2 regions of the Streptomyces sp. NPDC050416 genome follow, and region 2 is predicted to be linked to the other one. Evidence: riboswitches for the same ligand, from Rfam matches in the RefSeq annotation. Region 2 holds a riboswitch; the other holds the start of a gene.

Region 1 (7,734 bases), on a different contig from region 2:
TTCCGGATCCCGGTGAGAGCCGGATGACCGGGGAGTGCCAGAGGCCAGTGAGGCGTGTGGGCGGCCCGGCGGACGATGTGGTCCGCAGCAGGGCCGCCCGCCGTGTGTGTGACGGGTGAAATGCCCGCATGTGCCGGAGGCGAGTGAGAGCGTCACGCGGCCCGCATCGGGGGCATTCGGCTAGCCTTTCCCCGCGGTGGGGCACGGGAAACCACTCTTAGGGTGATTATCACTCGGCGTGGCGAGTGTGGCGATCGTTGACGCACCCCCGGTGACTGCCTACCGTCGAGAGGGCAGGTCAAGGACGGAGGTCGGCGTGAGAAGCAGCGGCGACGGTACGGCTGGGGGTGGCCCCGAGCGCAGTCTCAGGGCGAGCGGTCCGTACCCTCCCCCGGGCTCACGGCTCCGCCCGAGCGGGGGGTGTCCCCAGCCCGGCGGGGTGGCTGATCACGTTCCGCAGCGACCGACGGCTGTGCCGAGCAGCGGAGGGACGACGTCCATGGCGTCCGAGCAGATCGGCTATCGGGGCCCCACGGCCTGCGCGGCCGCCGGTATCACCTACCGGCAGCTGGACTACTGGGCCCGCACCGGCCTCGTCGAGCCGAGTGTGCGCCCCGCCTACGGGTCGGGGACGCAGCGGCTGTACAGCTTCCGGGACGTCGTCGTCCTGAAGATCGTCAAGCGGTTCCTCGACACCGGGGTGTCGCTCCAGAACATCCGCACGGCCGTCCAGCACCTCAGAGAACGCGGTTTCCGCGATCTGGAGCGGATGACGCTGATGAGTGACGGGGCGACGGTCTACGAGTGCACCTCGCCGGACGAGGTCCACGCGCTGCTCCAGGGAGGCCAGGGCGTCTTCGGGATCGCCGTGGGCGTGGTGTGGCGGGACGTGGAGAGCGCGCTGTCCCAGCTGCACGGGGAGCGGATCGACACCGGCGAGACGCTGGTCGGGCCCAACCCGGCGGACGAGCTGGCGCGGCGGCGGAACCGGGCCGTCTGAACCGTCCGGCAGTGCGGTGCCCCCTGGCCGTTGCAGGCGGGACGTTTCCGCGCCGGGCGGCAAGCGGTTTCCCCCGGGGGGTGTCAGGGCGGTTGTCCGGGGCGTTGTCAGTGGCGTAGGGCAGCATCGGAGATGTGAGAACCGCGCCCACGATCCTGCATCTCGACATGGATGCCTTCTTCGCCTCGGTGGAGCAGGCGTCCAAGCCGAGCCTGCGCGGGAAGGCCGTCGTCGTGGGCGGGCTCGGGCCGCGGGGCGTCGTGGCCACGGCGTCGTACGAGGCGAGGGTCTTCGGTGTGCATTCGGCGATGCCGATGGGGCAGGCCCGGCGGCTGGCGCCCAACGCCGCGTATCTCGTGCCGCGCTTCGGGTTCTACAAGGCGATCAGCGAGCGGGTGATGGAGCTGCTGCGGGCGCTGTCGCCGCTGGTGGAGCCGCTGAGCCTGGACGAGGCGTTCGTGGACCTGGAAGCCGGGGGAGCGGCCTGGGACGAGCAGTCGGCGCGGCTGGTCGGGGGGCAGCTGCGCGCGGACATACGGGCCGTCACCGGACTCACGGGATCGGTGGGGCTCGCCGCTTCCAAGATGCTCGCGAAGATCGCCTCGGAGCAAGCCAAGCCGGACGGGCTGGTGGTGATCGAGCCGGGGACCGAGCGGGCGATGCTCGGGCCGATGTCGGTGCGGACGCTGCCCGGGGTCGGGCCGGCGACGGGCGATCATCTGCGGCGGGCCGGGATCACCACGATCGAGGAGATCGTCGAGGCGGGTGAGGACGAGATGGTCCGGCTGCTGGGAAAGTCGCACGGGCACGGCCTGTACGCCATGGCGCTGGCGCGGGACGACCGGCCTGTCGTGGCGGAGCGGGAGGCGAAGTCGGTGTCGGTCGAGGACACGTACGACGTGGACATCCACGACCGGGTGCGGGTCGGTCTCGAGGTGCAGCGTCTGGCCGACCGCTGCGTGCGGCGGCTGCGCGGGGCCGGGCTGTCCGGGCGGACGATCGTGCTGAAGGTGCGGCGGTACGACTTCTCGACGCTTACCCGGTCCGAGACGCTGCGCGGGCCGACGGACGATCCCGGGGTGATCCGCGAGGCGGCGGCCCGGCTGCTCGACTCGGTCGACACGACGGGCGGTGTGCGGCTGCTCGGGGTGGGCGTCAGCGGGCTCGCCGACTACACACAGGAGGATCTCTTCGCGCAGGCGGCAGGGGAGCGGCCGGAGGCGGAAGGGCCCCTCGAGGAGGACGCCGTGGCGCCGGCCGAGGAGCAGCCGGCGCTCGCCGAGCGGCGGTGGCCCGCCGGGCACGACGTACGGCACGCCCTGTTCGGGCACGGATGGGTGCAGGGCAGCGGTCTGGGGCGGGTCACCGTGCGGTTCGAGACGCCCGGCTCCGAGCCCGGGCGAGTGCGGACCTTCCGGGTCGACGACCCGGACCTGGAACCGGCGGATCCGTTGCCGCTGGTGTTATCGACTCCGGAGGAGAGCCGCGGTGGGCCGGAGGGCGGGGCCGGGGCTGTGGGGGTGCGGTCCGCTGCCCCCTAGGCCGGCCGGTCGGGGCTTCAGGCCGTCTCGTCCGTGCCCGCCAGCTTGCCGAAGTCGTGGTCGGGCAGCGAGGGAGGCGCGGTGACGTCGAGGCCGTAGTGGTGGTAGAGCTGGAGTTCCTGTTCGGGGGAGAGGTGTCGGCCCACGCCGAAGTCGGGGGCGTCCTTGATCAGGGCGCGGTCGAAGGGCACGTGGAGGGCGCCGTCGATCAGTTCACTGGGCTCGAGGGGGACGAAAGCGTCCCTGCTGAACAGGCCGGTCCGTATGGCCGCCCACTCCGGCTCGCCGGTGGCGTCGTCGAGGTAGACCTCGTCGATCGTGCCGATCCTGGTTCCGTTGCGGTCGAACGCCTTGCGGCCGATCAGGTTGCGCGGATCGATATCGGTTCGCACGGGCCCTCCACGTGGTCGCAACTCATCCGTAAGCACTACGAAACGGCACAATCGGAGAGGTGGCCACTCGAAGGTTCGTGCGTGGACCGCGCTGGTACGCTGGCAGCGGCTGCTGACCCCGTGCGGGAGAGTCCTCCAGACACCATCGGAGGCGCCGAAGGAGCAAATCCTCCCCGGAATCTCTCAGGCTCACGTACCGCACGGACGAGGTCACTCTGGAAAGCAGGGCGGGTGTCGACGGCTTCCGCTCTCACCGACGGTGAAAGCCGGAGGCCTTCGGGCGATCCGGTGAAGCTCTCAGGTCGAGATGACAGAGGGGGAGGCCGTTCGGGTACCCGTGCCGTGGTGCCCCTCGAAGGTCGTGTCAGACCAGGAGGCCTCCGCAAATGACCGCCCATCGCATCCCGCTCTCCGAACTCGAAGAGGCAGTTCCCTTCGAGCAGCGTCACATCGGCCCCGACCACGAGGCCCGCGCCAAGATGCTCGCGCAGGTCGGCTACGGCTCGCTGGACGAGCTCACAGCCGCCGCGGTCCCGGCCGTGATCAAGAGCACCGAGGCGCTGGACCTGCCGGGCGCCCGCAGCGAGGCCGAGGTGATCGCCGAGCTGCGCTCGCTCGCCGACCGCAACCAGGTCCTCGGCTCCATGATCGGACTCGGGTACTACGGCACGTTCACGCCGCCGGTCATCATGCGCAACGTCATGGAGAACCCGGCCTGGTACACGGCCTACACGCCGTACCAGCCGGAGATCTCGCAGGGGCGGCTCGAGGCGCTGCTCAACTTCCAGACCATGGTCGCCGACCTCACCGGACTGCCCACCTCCGGTGCCTCCCTGCTCGACGAGGGCACCGCGGCCGCCGAGGCCATGGCGCTGTCGCGGCGCCTCGGCAAGAACAAGAAGGGCCTGTTCCTGGTCGACGCGGACGCGCTGCCGCAGACCATCGCCGTGATCCAGACCCGGGCCGAACCGGCCGGCGTCGACGTCGTCGTCGCCGACCTCGGGGAGGGCATCCCCGCCGAGATCGCCGAGCGCGAGATCAACGGCGTGCTGATCCAGTACCCGGGCGCCTCCGGAGCCGTACGCGACATCAAGCCGGTCATCGACCAGGCGCACGAACTCGGAGCGCTCGTCACCGTCGCCGCCGATCTGCTCGCGCTGACGCTGCTGAAGTCGCCCGGTGAGCTCGGCGCGGACATCGCCGTCGGGACGACGCAGCGCTTCGGTGTGCCGATGGGCTTCGGCGGTCCGCACGCCGGCTACATGGCGGTCAAGGAGAAGATGGCGCGCAGCCTGCCCGGGCGGCTCGTCGGTGTCTCCGTGGACGCCGACGGGAACAGGGCGTACCGGCTGGCGCTCCAGACGCGTGAGCAGCACATCCGCCGCGAGAAGGCCACCAGCAACATCTGCACCGCCCAGGTGCTGCTCGCCGTCATGGCCGGCATGTACGCCGTCTACCACGGGCCGGAGGGCCTGAAGGGCATCGCGCGGCGCACCCACCGGTATGCCACGGTTCTCGCCGCCGGGCTCGCGAACGGCGGGGTCGAGGTCGTGCACGGCTCCTACTTCGACACGCTGACCGTGCGGGTCGAGGGCCGGGCCGCCGACGTCGTGGCCGCCGCGCGGGAGAGCGGGGTCAACCTGCGTCTCGTCGACGCCGACCACGTCTCGATCGCCTGCGACGAGACCACGACCCGGGCCCAGTTGCGTGCCGTGTGGGCCGCCTTCGGGGTCGAGGGGGTCATCGAGGCGCTGGACGCGACCACGGAAGACGGGCTTCCGGACGCCCTGCTGCGGACCGACGAGTACCTGACGCACCCCGTCTTCCACCAGCACCGCTCCGAGACGGCCATGCTGCGCTACCTGCGCCGACTGGCCGACCGTGACTACGCGCTCGACCGGGGCATGATCCCGCTGGGCTCCTGCACCATGAAGCTCAACGCGACCACGGAGATGGAGCCGGTCACCTGGCCCGAGTTCGGGCAGCTGCACCCCTTCGCGCCCGCCGAGCAGGCCGCGGGTTACCTCACGCTCATCCGAGAGCTGGAGGACCGTCTCGCCGAGGTCACCGGGTACGACAAGGTGTCCCTCCAGCCCAACGCCGGTTCGCAGGGCGAGCTGGCCGGGCTGCTCGCCGTACGCGGGTACCACCGGGCCAACGGGGACGGACAGCGCACCGTGTGCCTGATCCCGTCGTCGGCGCACGGGACCAACGCCGCGAGCGCGGTGATGGCGGGCATGAAGGTCGTCGTCGTGAAGACCGCCGACGACGGCGAGATCGACGTCGAGGACCTGCGGGCCAAGATCGAGCAGTACCGCGACGAGCTGTCGGTGCTGATGATCACCTACCCGTCCACGCACGGGGTGTTCGAGGAGCACGTCTCCGAGATCTGCGCGCAGGTGCACGAGGCGGGCGGGCAGGTCTACGTCGACGGGGCCAATCTCAACGCGCTCGTGGGGCTCGCCAAGCCGGGGCACTTCGGCGGTGACGTCTCGCACCTGAACCTGCACAAGACCTTCTGCATCCCGCACGGCGGCGGCGGTCCGGGCGTCGGTCCGGTGGCGGTGCGTGAGCACCTCGCGCCGTACCTGCCGAACCACCCGCTCCAGCCGGAGGCGGGCCCGGAGACGGGGGTCGGTCCCATCTCCGCGGCGCCGTGGGGTTCCGCCGGCATCCTGCCCATCTCCTGGGCGTACGTCCGGCTGATGGGCGGCGAGGGGCTGAAGCGGGCCACGCAGGTGGCCGTGCTCAGCGCCAACTACATCGCCAAGCGCCTGGAGCCGCACTACCCGGTGCTCTACACCGGCCCCGGCGGGCTCGTCGCGCACGAGTGCATCATCGACCTGCGGCCGCTGACCAAGGCGACCGGAGTGAGCGTCGACGACGTCGCCAAGCGGCTGATCGACTACGGCTTCCACGCGCCGACGATGTCGTTCCCGGTGGCCGGGACGCTGATGATCGAGCCGACCGAGTCGGAGGACCTGACCGAGCTGGACCGGTTCTGCGAGGCGATGATCGCCATCCGCGCGGAGATCGAGAAGGTCGGCTCCGGTGAGTGGCCCGCGGACGACAACCCGCTGCGGGGCGCCCCGCACACGGCCGGGACGCTCGCCGGGGAGTGGGAGCACGCCTACAGCCGTGAGGAGGCCGTCTTCCCGGCCGGGGTCGCGGTCGCCGACAAGTACTGGCCGCCGGTTCGCCGCATCGACCAGGCCTTCGGCGACAGGAACCTGGTCTGCTCCTGCCCGCCGCTGGACGCGTACGAGGACTGACCGACCAGACAGGTCGAGTGGGAGGGGCTCCGCGGTGCGGGGCCTCTCCCGTCATTCGGCGGCGAGGGACACATCGGTCGACTTGATCAGGGCGACGACGGGGGTTCCGGCCGACAGGGCGAGGTCGTCCGCGGCGTCCCTGGTGATCGCGGCGGTCAGTTCGCCGCCCTCGACGGTGATCCGGACGGACGCCATGGCGTCGCCGGTCGCGATGTCCGCGACCGTGCCGGGGAGCCGGTTGCGGATGGACAGGCCCTCGACGGGGGCGGTGGCCAGTGAGACCTCCGTCGACTTGACCAGGGCGCGTACGACGGTGCCCGGCGCCAGACCGAGGTCGTCCGCCGCCTCGCGGGTGATCGCCGCGGTGAGGGACTGGCCGCCGGTGAGGCGGACCCTGACCGTCGCCATGGCCTCGCCCGGCGTGACGGTGGTGACGGTGCCGGGGAGCTGGTTGCGGATGCTCAGGCTCATGGGGGCACGGTAGCCCGGCGAGTTCCTTATGCCGGGTATGCGTGCGTTTGCGTCGCCTTGACCGTCGCCCAGACCGGGGCGCCGGGATGCAGGTCGAGTTCGGCCGCGGCGACCGTGGTGAGGTCGGCGGTCAGGGCGAGTTCGCCGGTGAGGTCCGCGCGGATCTGGTCGCCGTGCGTCTCCAGCCCGGCGACCTCGCAGCGCCACAGGTTGCGGGCGCTGGAGCCCGTGGGGCGTTCGCGGTACAGCGTCACGGCGCCGGGCGGGAACGCCACGAAGGCCGGGCCGGAGAGCTCTTCGGTGGTCGTGATGGCGGGGCCCGTGTCGAGCTGGACGGCGTGGCCCTCGGCGTGTCCCCGGTAGAGGTTGAGGCCGACGAGCCGGGCGATGTAGTCCGTGCGGGGGTGGCGGGCGATGTGGGAGGGCGTGCCCTCCTGGACGACGTGGCCGTTCTCGACGACGACCAGGCGGTCGGCCAGCACCATGGCGTCCAGCGGGTCGTGCGTGACGAGGACGGCCACGGCCTCGAACTCGGCGAGATGGCGCCGGAGCTGGGCGCGCACCTCCAGACGGGTGCGGGCGTCGAGCGCGGCGAGGGGCTCGTCCAGCAGCAGCAGCCGGGGCCGGGTGGCCAGGGCCCGGGCCACGGCCACGCGCTGGGCCTGGCCTCCCGACAGACGGCGGGGCTTGGCGCCGGCGTGGTCGGCCAGACCCATCCGGTCCAGCCACTCCGCGGCCCGGGCACGCGCCTCGGCCTTGCTCGCACCCCGGCAGCGCGGGCCGAAGGCGACGTTGTCCAGGGCGGTCAGATGAGGGAAGAGCAGGTAGTCCTGGAAGACGACGCCGACGGGGCGCGACTCGGGCGCCATGGCGTCCAGCCGGGTGCCGTCCAGCCGCAGACGACCCGACGTGAGGGGCGTGAGCCCCGCGAGTGCGCGCAGGGCCGTGGTCTTGCCGGCGCCGTTCGGGCCGAGCAGGGCGACGACCTCTCCGGGGGCGGCGGTGAGTGTGACGTCCAGGCGGAAGGTGCCGCGGTCGACGACGAGGTGGGCGTCGAG
Region 2 (7,734 bases):
GCGAGGCGTCGTACACATCCAGTCCGATGGCGAGGTACGGCGCGCCCAGCGCGGGCTGCACCCAGGCCCGGCGCAGTGAGCGGACGGCCGGGGTGCGGTGGGCGTTCTGCGCGAGCAGGGCGTAGAACTGCGGGAGCTCGATGGCCGGTTCTGACAGCCGCAGCGGGCCGGCGGGCTGGCGGTCCAGGCCCGTGGCGATCCGCCGCAGGTCGAGCCAGGGGATGCCGACGCCGCCGCCCGGGGCGTGCGGGTTGAGCCAGAGGCCGTAGTGGTCGGGGTAGAGGGCGCGGGCGACGTCGACTCCGTCGACCACCTCGTAACTGCGGTTCCAGCCGCTCGCCGAGAGTTCCTGGGCGGAGGTCACACAGGGGGCGTAGCCGTAGCCGTCGACCTCCATGTTCCCGTACTGGGCGTCGGGGGAGCCCGCCTGGCCGTGCCAGAGGAGCATCCAGATCTGGCCGGAGTGCGGGGTCGCGAGTGCGCGCAGGAGTGCCTCGTAGGCGTCGTAACGCCCGGGCGTGACCTGGCGCAGCATGTGCTCGACCTGTCCGGCCGCGGCCGTGCCGCTCGCGCTCACCTTTACCGCCCCTTCGTACAACGCCTCGACCGTGACCTAGCTTAAGCCCGTGCGGGAGCCAGGAGCTTAAGCCCGCCTGGGAGCTCGGGGCTTTGTGCCGTCTCGCGAGTGCAGGTCGTTCGTGGCTTGTCGCGCAGTTCCCCGCGCCCCTGGGGACGCTGCCCCTGAGGGCGTTTACAGACTCCGCTGGTAGAAGGGTCGGACCCTGTCTCTCATCCAGGTGCCCACCGGGTCCTCCGCCACGTCCAGGAGGACCAGGTTGACCTGCCACGGGGCCGGGCACCGGGTCACGGCTCGGGACAGGGCCTCCAGGGGGAGGGCCCGCAGGTCGCCTTCCCACTGGGAGAGTTCGACGCCCACGAACATCACCGGGTCGGCGGTCTCGATCGCGGCGAGGCAGCGGCGGGCGGTGAGGACGACGCCGATGGCCTCGAACTCGGCGGAGGCGGCGGCGAGGAAGTCCACCGGGTCGTCCTGCCAGTCGGGCTCGAAGAGGCGGACCCGGCCGCCGCTCGCGGGACCGTCCAAGGGAGTCCGCCCGGCCCGGCAGAGCTCGGCCACCGCGGGCGGCGGGAGGGGTATGCCGACGACGCCGCCCGGGTTGACGGCTATCCCCGCGTGCGGGGGCAGGCCGCGGGCGAACTCCACGGCGGGCGCGATCGTGTACGACATGTGGGAGCCGACGACCTGGCGGAACTGCTCCTCCGAGCTGAACACCGGCACGTACGCCTGACCCTCGATCTCGATGCCGGGCAGGTCGAGGGGACCGCTCTGCGGGCCGCCGCCGTTGGGCAGGGGAACCCAGACGAAACTCCGGCCGAGCACCTCGACGATCCGCCCGCCGGCCGACGGCCCGGCCCCGAGGGAGGCCGAGAGCACCTCCTCCAGTTCGTTGCCGGGCCATCCGCCGTGCGGGTGGGTCTGCGTGTGCGCCGGGAAGTCCGCGGAGAAGTCCGCCGGGAAGTCCATCTGCCTACCGCCTGCCTGGAACCACTGCTGTGGCTCAAAAGGCTAGCGGCTCCCCGGCCGCCGGCGGTCAGCCCGTGAAGCCGATCCGGCGCAGGGTGCCCGCCGCGTCCCGGTCGACGAGGATCGCCGAGCCGCAGCCCGCGGGCAGTTCGCCCCGCTCCACCGAGCGCAGCAGGCGGTTGGCCGCCGCGCGGTGGCGCAGGAACGCGTACCGCGAGACGCCGCGGCCCCGGTCGCGCTGGCCGGCCAGGGCCTCCTCGGGGGTGACGTCGAGCATGAGCAGATGCAGGGTGCCGCCCCGGCGGCGGGCCTCGCGGGCCAGCCAGCGGCGGACCCAGGCCTGGGTGCCGCAGTCGTGCACGACGACGCCCTCGCCGGTGCGCAGGGCGCGCCGCAGCCCGGCGTAGTGGGCGAGGCGGACGAGCGGGCGGTAGACCCCGTACGGCAGGAAGCGCGGCATGCGGCTTTCCCAGCGGTCGCGGGTGTCCTGGGAGTCGATGCGCCGGCCCGGCACGGTGCGCCGCATCAGCGTGGACTTGCCGCTGCCGGGCAGGCCCGTGACCACGACGAGGTCGCGGGGGCCGAAGAGCAGCGCGTGCGGGCCCCGGCCTTCGCGCTCGCGCAGATCGCGGACGACCGGCACCGGCAGCGGGCCGCTGGCCGCCCGTGCCGGAGCGGCCGGCTGCTCGGGCAGCGCGACGCCCGACGTCGTGGCGTACGCGGTGGTCCTGTTCACCGTGATCGTCCTCCCCTGGGGCCAGGTACTTCAGTCCCATCCCCGCCGCGTGTAAAGAGAAGGTAATGCCCGATGTCTCTGGTTTTAGTCCTCTTCCCGCAACAGCCCTGCTACAGGGTGGTGCCCCTGCCGCCCCGCGACGATGCGTGCAATGATGTGCGCGCCAACTGCATACCGGCCGTTTGAATCCGCGCGGGAGAGTTCCCAGCACCGCTGACGCTGGGGCGCCGAAGGAGCAAGTCCCTCCCTTGAATCTCTCAGGCCCCGTTACCGCGCGGGCGAGGCACATCTGAAAAGCGGGCCATCCCCCTGTCCAGGACAAGGGGTGTGGCTCCACCCAAGGTGCAAGCCGTGTCCCCCGTGGTCATGGCGAACCTCTCAGGTTCCGATGACAGATGGGGAGGAACGCCCTCGCCCGTCATGCCCTTGGAGACGACCGACCGATGAGCAGTACGCCACTGCGCCACACCGCGCTCGATGCCCTGCATCGTTCGCTCGGCGCGACGATGACCGACTTCGCCGGCTGGGACATGCCCCTGCGCTACGGCTCCGAGCGCGACGAGCACAACGCCGTGCGCACGAAGGCCGGGCTCTTCGACCTCTCCCACATGGGGGAGATCACCGTCGCCGGCCCGCAGGCCGCCGCCCTCCTCGACTACGCCCTGGTGGGCAACATCGGCGGCGTCAAGCCCGGCCGCGCCCGCTACACCATGATCTGCCGGGCCGACGGCGGCATCCTCGACGACCTGATCGTCTACCGGCTGGGCGAGACCGAGTACATGGTCGTCGCCAACGCCTCCAACGCCCAGGTGGTCCTGGACGCGCTGACCGAGCGCGCCGCCGGCTTCGACGCCGAGGTGCGCGACGACCGGGACGCCTACGCTCTGATCGCCGTCCAGGGCCCGGAGTCCCCCGGGATCCTGAAGTCCCTCACCGACGCCGACCTCGACGGGCTGAAGTACTACGCCGGCCTGCCCGGCACGGTCGCCGGGGTCCCGGCCCTGATCGCCCGCACCGGCTACACGGGCGAGGACGGTTTCGAGCTGTTCGTGAAGCCGGAACACGCGGTCGAGCTGTGGCAGGCCCTGACCAAGGCCGGCGAGGGCGTCGGGCTGGTCCCGTGCGGGCTGTCCTGCCGCGACACGCTGCGCCTGGAGGCGGGCATGCCGCTGTACGGGCACGAGCTGAGCACCTCGCTGACGCCCTTCGACGCCGGGCTCGGCCGCGTGGTGAAGTTCGAGAAGGAGGGCGACTTCGTGGGGCGCGAGGCCCTGCGCGAAGCCGCCGCCAGGGCGGAGCAGAACCCGCCGCGCGTGCTGGTCGGGCTCGTCGCCGAGGGCCGCCGGGTCCCGCGCGCCGGCTACGCGGTCGTCGCCGGCGGCGAGGTGATCGGCGAGGTCACCTCCGGCGCCCCCTCCCCCACGCTCGGCAAGCCGATCGCGATGGCGTACGTGGATCCCGCGCACGCCGCGCCCGGCACGACCGGCGTGGGCGTGGACATCCGGGGCAGTCACGAGCCGTACGAAGTCGTGGCGCTGCCGTTCTACAAGCGCCAGAAGTAGACACTGGCCGTCGGGCGCACCAGCGGTCCCGGCACATCACGGCGCTCACCAGCAGTCCCCTTCATCAGCACTCCCGCGCGTACAGGAGAATCCAGGCCATGAGCAACCCCCAGCAGCTGCGTTACAGCAAGGAGCACGAGTGGCTGTCGGCCGCCGAGGACGGCGTCTCGACGGTCGGCATCACGGAGCACGCGGCCAACGCGCTCGGCGACGTGGTCTTCGTCCAGCTCCCCGAGGTCGGCGACACGGTGTCCGCGGGCGAGACCTGCGGTGAGCTGGAGTCGACCAAGTCGGTGTCCGACCTCTACTCCCCCGTCTCCGGTGAGGTCACCGAGGTCAACGAGGACGTGGTGAACGACCCGTCACTGGTGAACTCGGCCCCCTTCGAGGGCGGCTGGCTGTTCAAGGTGCGGGTCGCCGAGGAGCCGGGCGACCTGCTCTCCGCCGACGAGTACACCGCGTTCTCCGCCGGCTGAGGAGTCGTAGCCGTATGTCCGTCCTGAACACACCCCTGCACGAGCTCGACCCGGCCGTGGCCGCCGCGGTCGACGCCGAGCTGCACCGGCAGCAGTCCACGCTCGAGATGATCGCCTCGGAGAACTTCGCCCCGGTCGCGGTGATGGAGGCGCAGGGCTCGGTCCTCACCAACAAGTACGCCGAGGGCTACCCGGGCCGCCGCTACTACGGCGGCTGTGAACACGTCGACGTGGTCGAGCAGATCGCGATCGACCGGGTCAAGGAGCTGTTCGGCGCCGAGCACGCCAACGTGCAGCCGCACTCGGGCGCCCAGGCCAACGCCGCCGCGATGTTCGCGCTGCTCAAGCCCGGCGACACCATCATGGGCCTGAACCTCGCGCACGGCGGGCACCTGACCCACGGCATGAAGATCAACTTCTCCGGCAAGCTCTACGACGTCGTCGCCTACCACGTGGGCGACGACGGCCGGGTCGACATGGCCGAGGTGGAGCGGCTGGCGAAGGAGTCGAAGCCGAAGCTGATCGTCGCGGGCTGGTCGGCCTACCCGCGGCAGCTGGACTTCGCCGCGTTCCGCCGGATCGCGGACGAGGTCGGCGCGTACCTGATGGTCGACATGGCGCACTTCGCCGGGCTCGTCGCGGCGGGGCTGCACCCGAACCCCGTGCCGCACGCGCACGTGGTGACCACGACCACCCACAAGACGCTGGGCGGCCCGCGCGGCGGTGTGATCCTCTCCACGACCGAACTGGCCAAGAAGATCAACTCCGCCGTCTTCCCCGGTCAGCAGGGCGGTCCGCTGGAGCATGTGATCGCGGCCAAGGCGGTCGCCTTCAAGGTCGCGGCCTCGGAGGACTTCAAGGAGCGCCAGCGCCGTACGCTGGAGGGTGCCCGCATCCTGGCCGAGCGTCTGGTGAAGGACGACGTCCGGGCCGTGGGCGTGGACGTCCTGTCCGGCGGCACGGACGTGCACCTGGTCCTGGTCGACCTGCGCCACTCGGAGCTGGACGGCCGGCAGGCCGAGGACCGCCTCCACGAGGTGGGCATCACGGTCAACCGGAACGCGATCCCGGACGACCCGCGCCCGCCGATGGTGACGTCCGGCCTGCGGATCGGCACGCCGGCCCTGGCCACCCGCGGGTTCCAGGCCGAGGACTTCGCGGAGGTCGCGGACGTCATCGCCGAGGCGCTGAAGCCGTCGTACGACGCCGAAGCCCTCAAGGCCCGGGTGAAGGCCCTGGCCGACAAGCACCCGCTGTACCCGGGTTCGCACACACCGGGTCCGCACGCATAACGAAGAAACCTTTCAGGGTGCCCCGTTCCGTACGGGGCGGGGCACCCTGTCCCCCTGCACCACCCCTTGCACCACCCCCGTAGTCAGGAGTCCCCGTGGCCATCTCGGTCTTCGACCTGTTCTCGATCGGCATCGGCCCGTCCAGCTCCCACACCGTCGGCCCGATGCGCGCGGCCCGGATGTTCGCCCGGCGGCTGCGCAACGAGGAGCTGCTGGCCCCGACCGCGAAAGTCCGCGCGGAGCTCTACGGCTCGCTCGGCGCCACCGGCCACGGCCACGGCACGCCCAAGGCGGTGCTGCTCGGCCTGGAGGGCGAATCGCCGCGCACGGTGGACGTGGAGAAGGCCGACGAACGGGTGGAGACGATCAAGGCCGGCGGCCGGCTGAACCTGCTGGGCGAGCACGAGATCGCGTTCTCCTACGACGACATGGTCCTGCACCGCCGCAAGGCCCTGCCGTACCACGCCAACGGCATGACGCTGTGGGCGTACGACGCCTCGGGCGCGGAGCTGCTGACGAAGACGTACTACTCGGTCGGCGGCGGCTTCGTCGTCGACGAGGAAGCGGTCGGCGCGGACCGCATCAAGCTCGACGACACCGTGCTGAAGTACCCCTTCCGCACGGGCGACGAGCTGCTGCGGATGGCCCAGGAGACCGGCCTGTCCATCTCGGCGCTGATGCTGGAGAACGAGCGGGCCTGGCGCACCGAGGAGGAGATCCGCGCCGGACTGCTGGAGATCTGGCGGGTCATGGAGGCGTGCGTGGCGCGCGGCATGTCCCGCGAGGGCATCCTGCCGGGCGGTCTGAAGGTGCGCCGCCGGGCCGCGAACACCGCCCGCAAACTGCGCTCCGAGGGCGACCCCAAGGCCCTCGCCATGGAGTGGATCACCCTCTACGCGATGGCGGTCAACGAGGAGAACGCGGCCGGGGGCCGGGTCGTGACCGCCCCGACGAACGGCGCGGCCGGCATCATCCCGGCCGTCCTGCACTACTACATGAACTTCGTGCCCGGCGCCGACGAGGAGGGCGTGGTCCGCTTCCTGCTCGCCGCGGGCGCGATCGGCATGCTCTTCAAGGAGAACGCCTCCATCTCCGGCGCCGAGGTCGGCTGCCAGGGCGAGGTCGGCTCCGCCTGCTCCATGGCGGCGGGCGCGCTGGCCGAGGTCCTCGGCGGCTCCCCGGAACAGGTGGAGAACGCGGCCGAGATCGGCATGGAACACAACCTGGGCCTCACCTGCGATCCCGTGGGCGGCCTGGTCCAGATCCCCTGCATCGAGCGCAACGGCATGGCCGCGGTGAAGGCCGTCACGGCGGCGCGCATGGCGATGCGCGGCGACGGCTCCCACAAGGTGTCCCTGGACAAGGTCATCAAGACGATGAAGGACACCGGCGCGGACATGTCGGTCAAGTACAAGGAGACGGCGCGGGGCGGGCTGGCGGTCAACATCATCGAGTGCTGACCCGTCCCGGCCGACCGTCTGACGACTGGCACGTCCCCCTCTTGAGCTGGTCCCTTCGAGCACCAGGGGACCCGCGCCCGTCTCACGACCCACCCGGGTTGACACTTCCACGTCAGTCCACAGCGGCCGGTGCCATGGCGGGAGACCCCAACTCCCCCTTCCTCGCCTGCACTTCAGGGAGATCCCCATGCTGCGCGGCATAGACGTGAGCGCCTACCAGTCCTCCACTTACGACACCGACGGCCTCTCCTTCGTGTTCGTCAAGGCGACGGAGGGGCGTTCCTACGTCAACCCCAGACTCGCCGCCCAGACGAAGCGGGCCCGCGACGCCGGGCTGGTCGTCGGCTTCTACCACTTCCTGTGGCCCGGCAACCTCACCGCCCAGGCCGAGTACTTCGTCGCCAAGGCCCCAAACCGGCCGGGCGACATCCTCGCCGTCGACTGGGAGACGACCAGCAACGGGACGCACGCGAGCAACGCGGAGAAGGACCTGTTCATCCGGAAGCTGAAGGACCTGCGGCCGGACAACCAGGTGGTGCTCTACTGCAACCGGAATTTCTGGCTGAACCACGACAGGACGTCCTACGCGGGCGACGCCCTGTGGATCGCCGACTACGTCTCCGCGGGCAAGCCCCGCATCAAGGCCAAGTGGCGCTTCCACC

The links. Region 2 has a riboswitch for glycine ahead of gcvT (glycine cleavage system aminomethyltransferase GcvT). Riboswitches for the same ligand answer to the same signal wherever they lie in the genome.
Region 1: it holds a riboswitch for glycine, as region 2 does, so the genes downstream of both, gcvP (aminomethyl-transferring glycine dehydrogenase) here and gcvT (glycine cleavage system aminomethyltransferase GcvT) in region 2, are expected to answer to the same signal.

What each region holds. Positions count from the first base shown of each region.
Region 1 covers NZ_JBITII010000011.1:8,082-15,815, forward strand. The annotation lists gene ACIBL4_RS29655 (MerR family transcriptional regulator) at 317-1,000, shown strand; gene ACIBL4_RS29660 (DNA polymerase IV) at 1,135-2,541, shown strand; gene ACIBL4_RS29665 (PRC-barrel domain-containing protein) at 2,559-2,933, opposite strand; glycine riboswitch at 3,047-3,142, shown strand; gene gcvP (aminomethyl-transferring glycine dehydrogenase) at 3,320-6,205, shown strand; gene ACIBL4_RS29675 (molybdopterin-binding protein) at 6,257-6,676, opposite strand; gene ACIBL4_RS29680 (ABC transporter ATP-binding protein) at 6,703-7,734, opposite strand, start outside.
Region 2 covers NZ_JBITII010000010.1:56,183-63,916, reverse strand. The annotation lists gene ACIBL4_RS28305 (enhanced serine sensitivity protein SseB C-terminal domain-containing protein) at 1-577, opposite strand, end outside; gene ACIBL4_RS28300 (enhanced serine sensitivity protein SseB) at 752-1,546, opposite strand; gene ACIBL4_RS28295 (AAA family ATPase) at 1,614-2,282, opposite strand; glycine riboswitch at 2,466-2,565, shown strand; gene gcvT (glycine cleavage system aminomethyltransferase GcvT) at 2,726-3,844, shown strand; gene gcvH (glycine cleavage system protein GcvH) at 3,943-4,320, shown strand; gene glyA (serine hydroxymethyltransferase) at 4,335-5,612, shown strand; gene ACIBL4_RS28275 (L-serine ammonia-lyase) at 5,708-7,072, shown strand; gene ACIBL4_RS28270 (glycoside hydrolase family 25 protein) at 7,260-7,734, shown strand, end outside.